DNA from 2 places in the Shinella sp. genome. Region 2 is predicted to be linked to the other one. Evidence: riboswitches for the same ligand, from Rfam matches in the RefSeq annotation. Region 2 holds a riboswitch; the other holds the start of a gene.
The links. Region 2 has a riboswitch for cobalamin ahead of nrdH (glutaredoxin-like protein NrdH). Riboswitches for the same ligand answer to the same signal wherever they lie in the genome.
Positions count from the first base shown of each region.

Region 1: it holds a riboswitch for cobalamin, as region 2 does, so the genes downstream of both, ACT6VE_RS32155 (acyl-CoA thioesterase) here and nrdH (glutaredoxin-like protein NrdH) in region 2, are expected to answer to the same signal.

Region 1 covers NZ_JBQVPI010000043.1:20,951-26,649, reverse strand. Annotated here, with positions in the region: partial or broken gene ACT6VE_RS32170 (flavin reductase) at 116-472, opposite strand; gene ACT6VE_RS32165 (methionine synthase) at 569-1,597, opposite strand; gene ACT6VE_RS32160 (DUF1852 domain-containing protein) at 1,625-2,608, opposite strand; cobalamin riboswitch at 2,989-3,198, shown strand; gene ACT6VE_RS32155 (acyl-CoA thioesterase) at 3,298-4,134, shown strand; gene ACT6VE_RS32150 (LysR family transcriptional regulator) at 4,137-5,024, shown strand; gene ACT6VE_RS32145 (MFS transporter) at 5,071-5,699, opposite strand, start outside.
Region 2 covers NZ_JBQVPI010000003.1:87,402-93,100, reverse strand. Annotated here, with positions in the region: gene nrdF (class 1b ribonucleoside-diphosphate reductase subunit beta) at 1-435, opposite strand, end outside; gene nrdE (class 1b ribonucleoside-diphosphate reductase subunit alpha) at 450-2,597, opposite strand; gene nrdI (class Ib ribonucleoside-diphosphate reductase assembly flavoprotein NrdI) at 2,594-3,001, opposite strand; gene nrdH (glutaredoxin-like protein NrdH) at 3,012-3,233, opposite strand; cobalamin riboswitch at 3,481-3,698, opposite strand; gene ACT6VE_RS07410 (hypothetical protein) at 4,010-4,204, opposite strand; gene ACT6VE_RS07405 (SDR family oxidoreductase) at 4,220-4,963, opposite strand; gene ACT6VE_RS07400 (SDR family NAD(P)-dependent oxidoreductase) at 4,956-5,699, opposite strand, start outside.

The DNA.
Region 1 (5,699 bases), on a different contig from region 2:
CCTTGTGGAGTCCAGACTGAGTGCTCGCGTTCGCTCGGCGGCTGTGCATAGTCGCCGAGATAGCGACGCATGCAATAAAGCAAAGTTGCCTGTTCTTCATTCTAACGAATGTCGATCACGCGCGCGGAGAGAATGCGGTCGGTTGCCTTGTCGACGGCATTGGTGAGCTCGCATTCGAAGCTGACCGAGGCGTTGGCCAGGACGGGGCACCCGTGAAGCCTTCTCTCCATTCGCCAAGCGTAAATCGATCCTCCTTCGGTGTCTTTCCGCCAAAGACATTCGAAATGTCCTCATGGCCTGGCATCAGCGTGTTGACACAGAAGTGGCGCGTGTTCTCAAAGGCATAAAAACACGAGCTCGAACGGTTGATGCAGACGAGAAGTGTTGCCGGCGTGTCGCTGACGCTGCAGACCGCTGAGGCCTTAAAGCCGTAGCGCTTCCCGCTGTATCTGTTGGTGACGACGTTGACTGCAGAGCCGAGACATGCCGTTGCGAAACGTGGCTTTGTCCACGGTGTCGAAGCCGTGCTTCACAATGTTCATGTCGGCCCCCTGCTGCTCAGCCAGCACTAGGCCGAGAGTTCTTTTCGGACGATTTCTGCACCTGCTGCCAGAGCATTCAGCTTGCCTCTTGCTACACGGCGAGACAGGGGCGCCATTCCGCAGTTCGTGCAAGGGCAAAGTTTGTCCGCATCGACAAACTGAAGCGCCTTTCGCAGGGTCGCGGCCACTTCCTCTGGGGTTTCAATGGTATCGCTTGCCACGTCGATGGCCCCGACCATCACCTTCTTGCCTCGAACAAGCTCGATGAGATCCATCGGGACATGAGAGTTGTGGCATTCCAGGGAGATCATACCGATACTGGATTTCTGTAGCTTGGGGAAAGATTCCTCATACTGCCGCCACTCGGATCCCAGGGTCTTTTTCCAATCCGTATTGGCCTTGATGCCGTATCCATAGCAGATATGGACAGCGGTCTCGCATTTAAGGCCCTCGATTGCTTTCTCCAATGTGGCGACGCCCCAGTCATTCACATCATCAAAGAAGACGTTGAATGCGGGCTCGTCGAACTGGATGATATCGACGCCGGCAGCCTCCAGCTCCCGCGCCTCCTCATTAAGGATCTTGGCAAATTCCCAGGCCAGCTTTTCACGGCTCTTATAGTGGCTATCAAAGAGCGTATCGATCATCGTCATGGGACCCGGCAGAGCCCATTTGATGGGCTGCTTCGTCTGCTGACGTAGAAATTTGGCGTCTTCGACGAAAACCGGCTTCTGGCGAGACACGGCGCCCGCGACCGTGGGGACACTCGCATCATAGCGATTGCGAATTATGACGGTCTCACGTTTCTCAAAATCAACCCCGTCGAGGTGTTCGATAAACGTCGTAACGAAATGTTGGCGCGTTTGCTCGCCATCGCTGACGATATCGATGCCTGCCTGTCGCTGATCATCCAACGACAAACGCAAGGCGTCCTGTTTGCCCTCAATCAGTTCCTCGTCTTGCAGCTTCCAAGGCGACCAAAGTTTCTCAGGCTCTGCAAGCCACGAGGGTTTGGGCAGGCTGCCGGCGGTTGACGTGGGCAACAGTGTTTTCATGATAGGCGACCTTATGTTTCTAGCTCGTCAGAGGATGTGATTGGCAGATCTTTGCTCAAGAATGGCCCCGTACGGTTTGATGAAGTGCTCCTCGGCGAACTTCCCCTGCTCAATCGCCAGCCGACTCCGTTCTTCTCGATCGTAGACAATCCGGGTCAACGAGTAATCCTGGTGCTTCAGATTCGGCTGATAGCAGGCCCCCGCCGCGGAATTGGCGTTGTAAATCTCGGGTCGATAGATCTTCTGAAAAGTCTCCATCGTGCTGATGGTGCTGATAAGCTCAAGATTGGTGTAGTCATCGAGCAGATCGCCGAGAAAATAAAACGCCAAAGGCGCAACGCTATTCGCCGGCATGAAAAAGCGAACTTGCAATCCCATTTTCCCGAAATATTCGTCGGTCGAGGATAGTTCATTCTGTTTGTATTCGACGCCCAATACGGGATGCTGATTGTCCGTCCGATGATAGATTTTGCTGCTTGATGCGCTTAGGCATATGACTGGCGGCTTGTTGAAATGCTCTTTGTAAGCATTTGAATTCAGGAAGCACTTGAACAAGTTTCCATGCAGATCGCCAAAATTATCCGGCGTGCTGAACCCGGGTCGATTTTTGTTATGCTCTGGCAACAACACGCTGAAGTCGTAGTCGCGCACATAAGAGGAAAAATTATTGCCCACGACGCCGTCAATACGTTCGTTCGTTTTGCGATCAACGACAGTTGTTTTCAATATTTCAATGAGCGGAAAGGCATTACTATAGCCTCCGGCGCCAATGTTCATCTCGACGGAAATGATTTCGAGCTCAACAGAGTAACGATCACCTTTGGGGTTATCCCAATGCGCCAGGGCGTTGAAACGGTTGTCAATCATCGTCAACGCATTGCGCAGGTTCTCTCGGCGGCTCTCCCCTCTAGCCAAATTAGCAAAGTTGGTCGTAATGCGCGTATTTTCTGAGGGGCGATATTCTTCGCACAATTGAACTGCCTTAATATTAAAATCGAAATAACTATTCATCACGACGGCGCGCCCTGCTTCCCGATATAAAACCTGAGACTAGTGACGTAAAATTCAGGGCACACCGGACATTACTTTCCATATTCCCAGTCGGCAGCGTTCACACCGCCCAGACATACTAGTGGTGTGCGGTTTATGCCTGAGGGATCGATCGAGAAAAAATGGTATTATCTCACGGAAGCATGAGCCGTGCTCATGATTTGAGGTCGAAGCCAGAGACAAAAAATGCGGAGATGACGGTATCTCACGAGCCGCCTTCAGACATCGAGGTACTCGAATGCCCGTTCAGCACGCAAAACCGACGGGACATAGGCGCGGGGGCACCTTCCACATCCGCCATGCCTCCGTGATAGACGCCTTGACCGCTCTGGCGACATGAGACATTGGTTCGTCATCGTGGTTCTGCGGATGAAAGTCCGGAGCTAAGAGGGAATTCGGTGAGGGCTTTGATCAAAGCCCGAAGCCGAGGCTGCCCCCGCAACTGTAAGCGGCGAGCGAACGTCCATCCATGTCACTGAGGCATACCTCGGGAAGACGGACGAAAGCAATGACCCGCAAGCCAGGAGACCTGCCGCGATAGATAACGTCCACGGGCGGGGTGTCCCGGAGTGCCGCTTTCGCGATGAGCACTCCCGTGCCGTCGTCTCTGCGTCATGCCGCTGCCCGGCCGCAACCTGATGGCAGTGCAGATGACAGAGATCGCGACCATAGAAAAGCCTGCCGAGCATGGCTCGACAACCAGTCTCATCGATATCGTCTTTCCCGGAGATACCAACCATCACGGCACTCTGTTCGGCGGAGCCGGACTTGCTCTCACGGATCGCGTAGCCTTCATCGCGGCAACCAGGTTCGGGCGGGCGCCCTTCGTGACCACCTCTTGCGAGCGGATCGATTTCAGGCAACCCGCGCGCACCGGGCACATCGTTGAATTCACGGCCAGACCGGTCAAGTCAGGGCGCCGTTTCCTGACGGTCGAGGTCGAGATGGCGGCGGAGACCATAGTCGGCCGTCAGCGACACACCTGTACGCGCGGCATCTTCCATATGGTCGCGATACCGGAGGGCAGCCACGCCGCGAGCTATGCTTTGGCCGAGCTCGCACCGGCGGAAACCCTGGACACTACGGACACCCTTGCCATGGCCGACATCGTCTTTCCGGATCAGGCAAACAGCGTCGGCCGGATATTCGGGGGCGAGGCGATCGCCTACATGACCAAAGCCACATTCGTTGCAGCGTCGCGCTACTCCGGCACGCTGGTCGTGCTCGCCTCGTCAGAGCGCATCGACTTCGCGCGAGCAATTAAGATCGGTGAAATTGTCGAGGCGGAGGCGCGCGTTGAGCGCGTGGGACGCAGCTCCATGTCCATCGAGACGAAACTTTGGTCCGAAAACCTCCTGACCGGCGAGAGGCATGTTACGGCCACAGGATGTTTCACCATGGTGGCGGTCGATAAAGACCATCGGCCGGTTCCTGTTCGCGATAGCGCCACAGCGGAATCGCTTACCTTTAATCCGGGGCGGGCATAACCGTGCTGGACAGGCAACATCTATCGATCTTGCGTGAAGTCGACCGTTTGGGCAGCCTAACGGCTGCGGCTGAGCGGCTGAACGTCTCCCAGTCGGCTCTTAGCCATACGATCCGCAAGTTGGAAGAGCGCTGCGGCGTGGCGATGTGGGAAAAGGACGGCCGTAACCTTCGTCTCACCGAGGCTGGCCGCTACATCGTGACACTGGCGCAGCGCGTTCTGCCCCAGATTGAAAGGGCCGAGGATGTCCTGTCGGATTATCGCCACGGCCAGCGAGGCTCGCTCAAGATTGGCATGGAATGCCACCCATGCCACCAGTGGCTTATACGGGTCACAAAGCCCTATCTCACGGAATGGCCGGATGTGGGCCTGGAACTGAAGACATCATTTGCTTTCGGCGGTGTGGCGGCGCTGACGGGGTACGAGATCGATATCCTGATCACGCCGGATCCGATCGAGACGCCCAGCATTCATTATGTTCCAGTGTTCGACTATGAGCTGGTGCTTGCCGTTCCGGCCGATCATCTCCTGACGCTGAAACGCCATGCCTATCCTACGGATCTGATGAATGAGACACTGTTCACCTATCCGGTACCGCCGGAGCGACTGGACGTGTTCACGCAATTTCTGGTGCCCGCCAATTGCCGGCCGCGACATCACCGTAATGTCGAGACGACGGAAATGATGCTTCAACTCGTGGCGGCAGGGCGCGGGGTCAGTGCCATTCCCAGCTGGCTAGTGCGCCGAGAAGCAGCGGCGCTTGGTGTCTGTCCCGTCCGGATTGGTCAGAGCGGTATCCAGAAAAGTATTCATCTCGGATTAAGAGATGGCGACGACACTGTCGATTTCATCGCCGGGTTTCTCGCGACGTCACGCCAGACATCGGCGTGACGTTTCAGGTGTAAGGCCATCTGGAACGTCTGAACCTTGCAAGCGTTCATCGCGCGATCGCAACCTGCCTGCGCTGACGTAACTTCGGCCAGAGGATCAGCCAGCTCACCAGAACAAGGTTCACGACGTTCCACAGGAAACCATGCAGGAACGCCAGGCGGTAAGACCCGGTCGCGTCGAAGATGTAGCCGGCAGCAAGGCCCCCGCATGCCATGCCGAGCACCGTCGCCATCAGCACCAGGCTGATGCGGATGCCGGCTTCACGTGGCGGCAGGAACTGGCGGATGATCACAGCATACATCGGCACTATGCCGCCCTGGAACAGCCCGAACAAGCCGGAGATCACATAGAGCGAGGCTTGGCTGTTGAAGAACAGATAAAGCAGCAGTGCTGCCGCCTGCATGGAGGAGCCGAGGATCAGCATCGGGCCGGCCCCGATCCGGTCCGCGACCACGCCGGAAGCGAGACGGCTGACGACGCCAAGGCCGAGCATCAGCGACACAATCTGCGTGCCTACGGCGACGCCGTACCCGAGATCGCCGCAATAGGCCACGATGTGGACCTGCGGCATCGACATCGCCATGCAGCACGCAAACCCCGCGACGACGAGAATGCCTTGCAGCACATTGGGCTTGAGGCCGAGTTCCCCCCGCGCCGCTTCGGTCGCCGCCTCAG
Region 2 (5,699 bases):
GGATTTCCGCTGCAGGAACTCATTCTCCTCCGACCAGCGATAGGCGTCATCCACGTCCGGCGTGGAGCACAGTGTGGAGAAGATCGAAGAGTACGAGCGCGCGTGCACGGCCTCCATGAAGGAGATGTTGGAGAGCACCGCCTCCTCGTGCTGGGTCGTGGAATCCTCCATCAGCCGCACGGAACCGACACCGTTCTGGATCGTGTCGAGCAGGGTGAGCCCGGTGAAGACGCGGATGGTGAGTTTTTGCTCCTCCGGCTTCAGGGTAGCCCACGAGGGAATGTCGTTGGAGAGTGGCACCTTTTCCGGCAGCCAGAAATTTCCCGTCAGGCGGTTCCAGACTTCCAGGTCCTTGTCGTCCTCGATGCGGTTCCAGTTGATGGCGCGGATGCGGCTTGCCGCCTTGGCGGTCTTGGTCTTCACTTGGATGTTCATTTTCATCACCGATATCACAGGGCGCAGGAGACACAGCCCTGCACTTCCGTGCCGGACAGCGCCATCTGGCGAAGGCGGATGTAGTAGATGGTCTTGATGCCCTTCTTCCAGGCGTAGATCTGCGCGCGATTGATGTCGCGTGTTGTCGCGGTGTCGCGGAAGAACAGGGTCAGCGACAGGCCCTGGTCGACATGCTGCGTCGCCGCTGCATAGGTGTCGATGATCTTCTCCGGCCCAATTTCGTAGGCGTCCTGGTAGTAGTCGAGATTGTCGTTGGTCATGAAGGCGGCCGGGTAGTAGACGCGGCCGATCTTGCCCTCCTTGCGGATCTCGATCTTCGAAACGATTGGATGGATCGAAGAGGTCGAGTGGTTGATGTAGGAGATCGAGCCCGTCGGCGGCACGGCCTGGAGGTTCTGGTTGTAGAGGCCACCTGTCATCACTGCGGTCTTCAGAGACTGCCAGTCCTCTTGCGTCGGGATAGCGATACCGGCCTCTTCGAAGATCGACCTTACCTTCTCCGTCGCCGGCAGCCATTCCGCTTCGGTGTATTTGTCGAAGTATTCTCCGGAGGCGTATTTCGAGTTCTCGAAGCCCTTGAAGCTTACACCCTTCTCGACCGCCAGCCGGTTCGAGGCACGGATGGCGTGGAAGGTCACCGTGTAGAAATAGATATTGGTGAAATCGATACCCTCCTCCGAGCCATAGAAAATGCGCTCGCGGGCGAGGTAGCCGTGCAGGTTCATCTGGCCGAGGCCGATGGCGTGGCTGTCGTCATTGCCCTTCTCGACGGAGGGAACCGAAGAGATATGGCTCATCTCGGAGACGGCCGTGAGTGCCCGGATCGAAGTCTCGATCGTCTGGCCAAAATCGGGGCTGTCCATCGCCGCGGCAATATTGAGCGAGCCGAGATTGCAGGAAATGTCCTTGCCCATCGTCGCATAGGAGAGGTCGTCGTTGAAGGTGCTCGGCTCGCTGACCTGCAGGATTTCCGAGCAGAGGTTGCTCATGGAGATGCGCCCGGCGATGGGGTTTGCCCGGTTCACCGTGTCCTCGAACATGATGTACGGATAGCCGCTTTCGAACTGGATCTCGGCGATGATCTGGAAGAAGTCGCGCGCCTTGATCTTCTTCTTCTTGATGCGGGCGTCCTCGACCATCTCGCGGTACTTTTCCGTCACCGATATCTCGCTGAAGGCCACGCCGTAGACGCGCTCCACGTCATGCGGCGAGAACAGGTACATGTCCTCGTTGTTCTTCGCGAGCTCGAAGGTGATGTCGGGGATGACGACGCCAAGCGACAGCGTCTTGATGCGAATCTTCTCGTCGGCGTTTTCGCGCTTGGTATCGAGGAAGCGCATGATGTCGGGATGATGGGCGTTGAGATAGACCGCGCCAGCGCCCTGTCGCGCGCCAAGCTGGTTGGCGTAGGAGAAGGAATCTTCCAAGAGCTTCATCACCGGGATGACACCGGAGGACTGGTTTTCGATCTGCTTGATCGGCGCTCCCATCTCGCGAAGGTTCGTCAGCGAGAGCGCCACGCCGCCGCCGCGCTTGGAGAGTTGCAAAGCAGAATTGATCGACCGTCCGATGCTCTCCATGTTGTCTTCGATCCGCAGCAGAAAACACGAAACGAGCTCGCCACGCTGTTTCTTGCCGGCATTGAGGAAGGTCGGCGTCGCCGGCTGGAAACGGCCCGAAATGACCTCGTCGACGAGGTCGCGGGCAATCTGCTCGTTGCCGCGCGCCAGCGCCAGCGCCACCATGCAGACGCGGTCCTCATAGCGTTCCAGGTAGCGCTTTCCGTCAAAGGTCTTCAGCGTATAGGACGTGTAATATTTGAAGGCGCCGAGGAAGGTGGGAAAGCGGAATTTCTTGTCATAGGCGTGGTCGAACAGATCGCGCACGAAGTTGAACGAATACTGGTCCAGCACCTCCTGCTCATAGTAACCCTCGGTCACCAGATAATCGAGTTTCTCCCGAAGGTTATGGAAGAACACGGTGTTCTGGTTGACGTGTTGGAGGAAGTACTGCTTGGCCGCAAGCCGGTCCTTGCCGAGTTGGATTTTTCCTCCCTCGTCGTAGAGGTTCAGCATCGCATTCAGCGCGTGGTAATCCAGCGCCGTGATCTCCGGGGCCTTGATTGGCTTGTCGAGCGTCATCGTGTCCAAAATCGTTCCAATCCCTGTTTGACGTTGGCGACGTCTTCCGCCGTGCCCAAAAGCTCGAAGCGGTAGAGGTACGGCACGCCGCATTTGGCGGAAATGACGTCGCCGGCGATCCCGAAGGTCGCGCCGAAATTGCTGTTGCCCGCGGCGATCACGCCGCGAAGGTGCGAGCGGTTTTCCGCATCGTTCAAGAAGCGGATCACCTGCTTGGGAACGGCGCCCTTGACGCCCCCATTGCCGTCCTCGCCGCAATAGGTCGGCACGACGAGCACGAAGGGCGCCTTTGCCTCGAGCGCCTCATCGGTGCGAAGCGAGATGCGGGAGGCCGGGAGGCCGAGCTTTTGAACGAAACGATGGGTGTTTTCCGACCGGGTAGAAAAATAGATAAGCTCGGCCACCGCGTGACGCTCAGGCAAGCGCGCTGATCATGTCCGGACGGAAGCCGGCCCAATGCCGCTCACCGGCGACGACAACGGGAACCTGACGATAACCGAGCCCCTGCACGAGGGCGAATGCATCGGCGTCCTCTGAAACGTCGACAATCCGGTAACCGAGGCCCTGGCGGTCGAGCGCACGGGTGGTTGCGGTGCACTGGACGCAGGCGGGCTTGGAGTAGACAGTAATAGACATGATTTTCCTCGTCGTTTGGCGCGGGCATGGGAAATCGTTCAGCCGTCCGCCGATGGCCGCTCGAAAAACTGGAGATACGCAGATGGCCGCCTGAGACGGCCGGGCACGAAGCGCCGCTTACTCGCGCGGATGCACTGGAAACAGGATCGACATAACTTCACCCCGAAGCAATAATGCGAGGCATACGGGGAGACGGGGCGCGACATCATTCCGCAACCCAACGCTCGCCTTCCGGACACCCCGCCCGTGGACATTCATGTACGAGGCAGGTCTCCTGGCTTGCGGGTCGCGGCATCCGTTCACCTTCCCAGGGCATTTACGCCTCAGTGGCTTCATCGAACGAATGCTCGCCGCATACAGTTGCGGGGGCAGCTCCGGATTGACGCGGCCATCATGGCCGCCCCGGATTCCCGTCTTAGCCTTCGATCTTTTCGAATCGAAGGAACCTCGAACACAAGATATAGTAGACGAGGTAAAAAATGCGTCAACAGCTATGGTGACTTATCAACGGTTTCGATGCGGCGTCGGAATGGGTGGATGCTGGCCGTCAGGTTTTACGACCAGAATTCGCCTGTTTGGCGATTGCGCTGATCCCCAAACGGGCTCGTTTTCGATTGGATTTCGGCGCTAGCATCCCGGCCGGGAGCGATGAAGGTATCGACCCGCGCCACGTCATCACATTCACGTCACGCCGGCTTGGGGGCGCGGCCACCGGAGATCGGGTGGCGCGCGCACAGGTCACAGAATATGGTCTGGTCTCCCGCGGGCCTAAAATTTCAATCGTCTGGAACCGCGTGAAAGCCTGATGGCAGGGCGAAACCCGTGCCCGCCGGGGGATCGGGGGGCACGGGTTCGTGCTTTCTCGGGATCATCGCATGGGCAGCCAGAACCGAACGGATGGCAACCGGGCGATAGTGCCGGATGAGATCCGGCTTTTCTTCCCGCGTTTTCTTGTCGTCGTTGCCGGACATGGCGCCTCCAGGACCTCAGCTTGCCGGAAATCTTACCATGGATCCACCGCCGGTCGCCTGGTCGGTCGGGAAAACCTCGACGCGCGCGACGTCGACATAGACGGGCAGCGCAATCACGTCGTTGACGATCTGCGCGATGTTTTCCGGCTGGATCGGCCGATAGCCGTCATAGAGCACGGCGCTCGCCTGATTGTCCGGGATCGAGGTGCGATACAGCGCCGTCTGCACGCGGCCGGGCACGATCTCGCTGACGCGGACCGAGGTTCCGAGCAGATCGCAGCGCAAATTATCGCAAAAGAGGCTGAGGCCCGCTTTCGAGGGGCCGTAGGCACCCATGCCCGGAAACGCCGCCTGCCCGCCGCTGGAGCCTATATAGATGAGGTGTCCGCGTTTGCGCGAAACCATGCCCGGCAGGACGATGCGCGTCAGGTGCATCGGCGCCTTGAGATTGATATCGACCATCGCGTCGATTTCGGCGGGGTCGATGTCCTGGAAGGCTGCACGGGTCGAGAGGATGCCTGCATTGTTGACGAGGATATCGACCTCGACGCCGGCCAGCGCGTCGGCGATGCGCGCGCTATCGCGTACATCCGCCTGCACGGGGATCGCGCCGCTTGTCTTCGCCAGTTCGGCTAGTTGCGCCTCGTTGCGCCCGATGGCGTAGACGTCAAGCCCACGCTTGCGCAGCATCGGCACGATGGCCTTGCCGATGCCGCTGGTCGCGCCCGTGACGACGGCAACGCGGTAGACGTCAGACATAGATATATCCCCCGCTGATCACGACATTCTCACCGGTCGCATAGGTATTGCGGCTCGATGCCATCATGACGATCCATTCGGCCATTTCAACCGGTTTGGCGGCGCGGCCGAGCGCGCTGGCTTTCGCCAGTTCCGGCAGAAAGCCGAGTTCCTTGGCGCGGTCGGTAGCAAAGCCGGCGGGCGCCACGGAGTTCACGAGGATCTGGTCCTTGGCGCATTCCTGCGCGAAGGATTTCGTCAGGCTAACGACCGCGGCCTTGGTCGCGGCATAATGCGCATTCTGCGGATGGGCCTTGAACGCATCGACCGAGGTAATGTTCACGATACGGCCAGTGACATCCGGCGCGCTCACGAACTGGCGCATGTGGCGCACGGCCGCGACCATCATATGGTAGGTGCCTTTGACATTGATCGCATTTTCGAGATCCCAATCTTCATCGGTGATGTCGAGAATAGCCTTGCGCGGGTAGATTGCTGCGCTGTTGACGAGGGCATGGACGCGGCCGAGTTTGGCGGCAACGGCATCGAAGCCGGCATGCGCCGTTTCGGCACGGGAAATATCCGCCACCGCGGTCGCTACCTCGACGCCGAGCGCCAGCAGTTCCGCCGCAGCGGATGTGAGCAGCGCCTCGTTGCGATCGATGAGGCCGATCTTCGTCGCGCCATGCGCGGCCATCAGCTTCGCCGTCGTGAGCCCGAGGCCCGAAGCGCCACCGACGATGACAACAGACTGGTT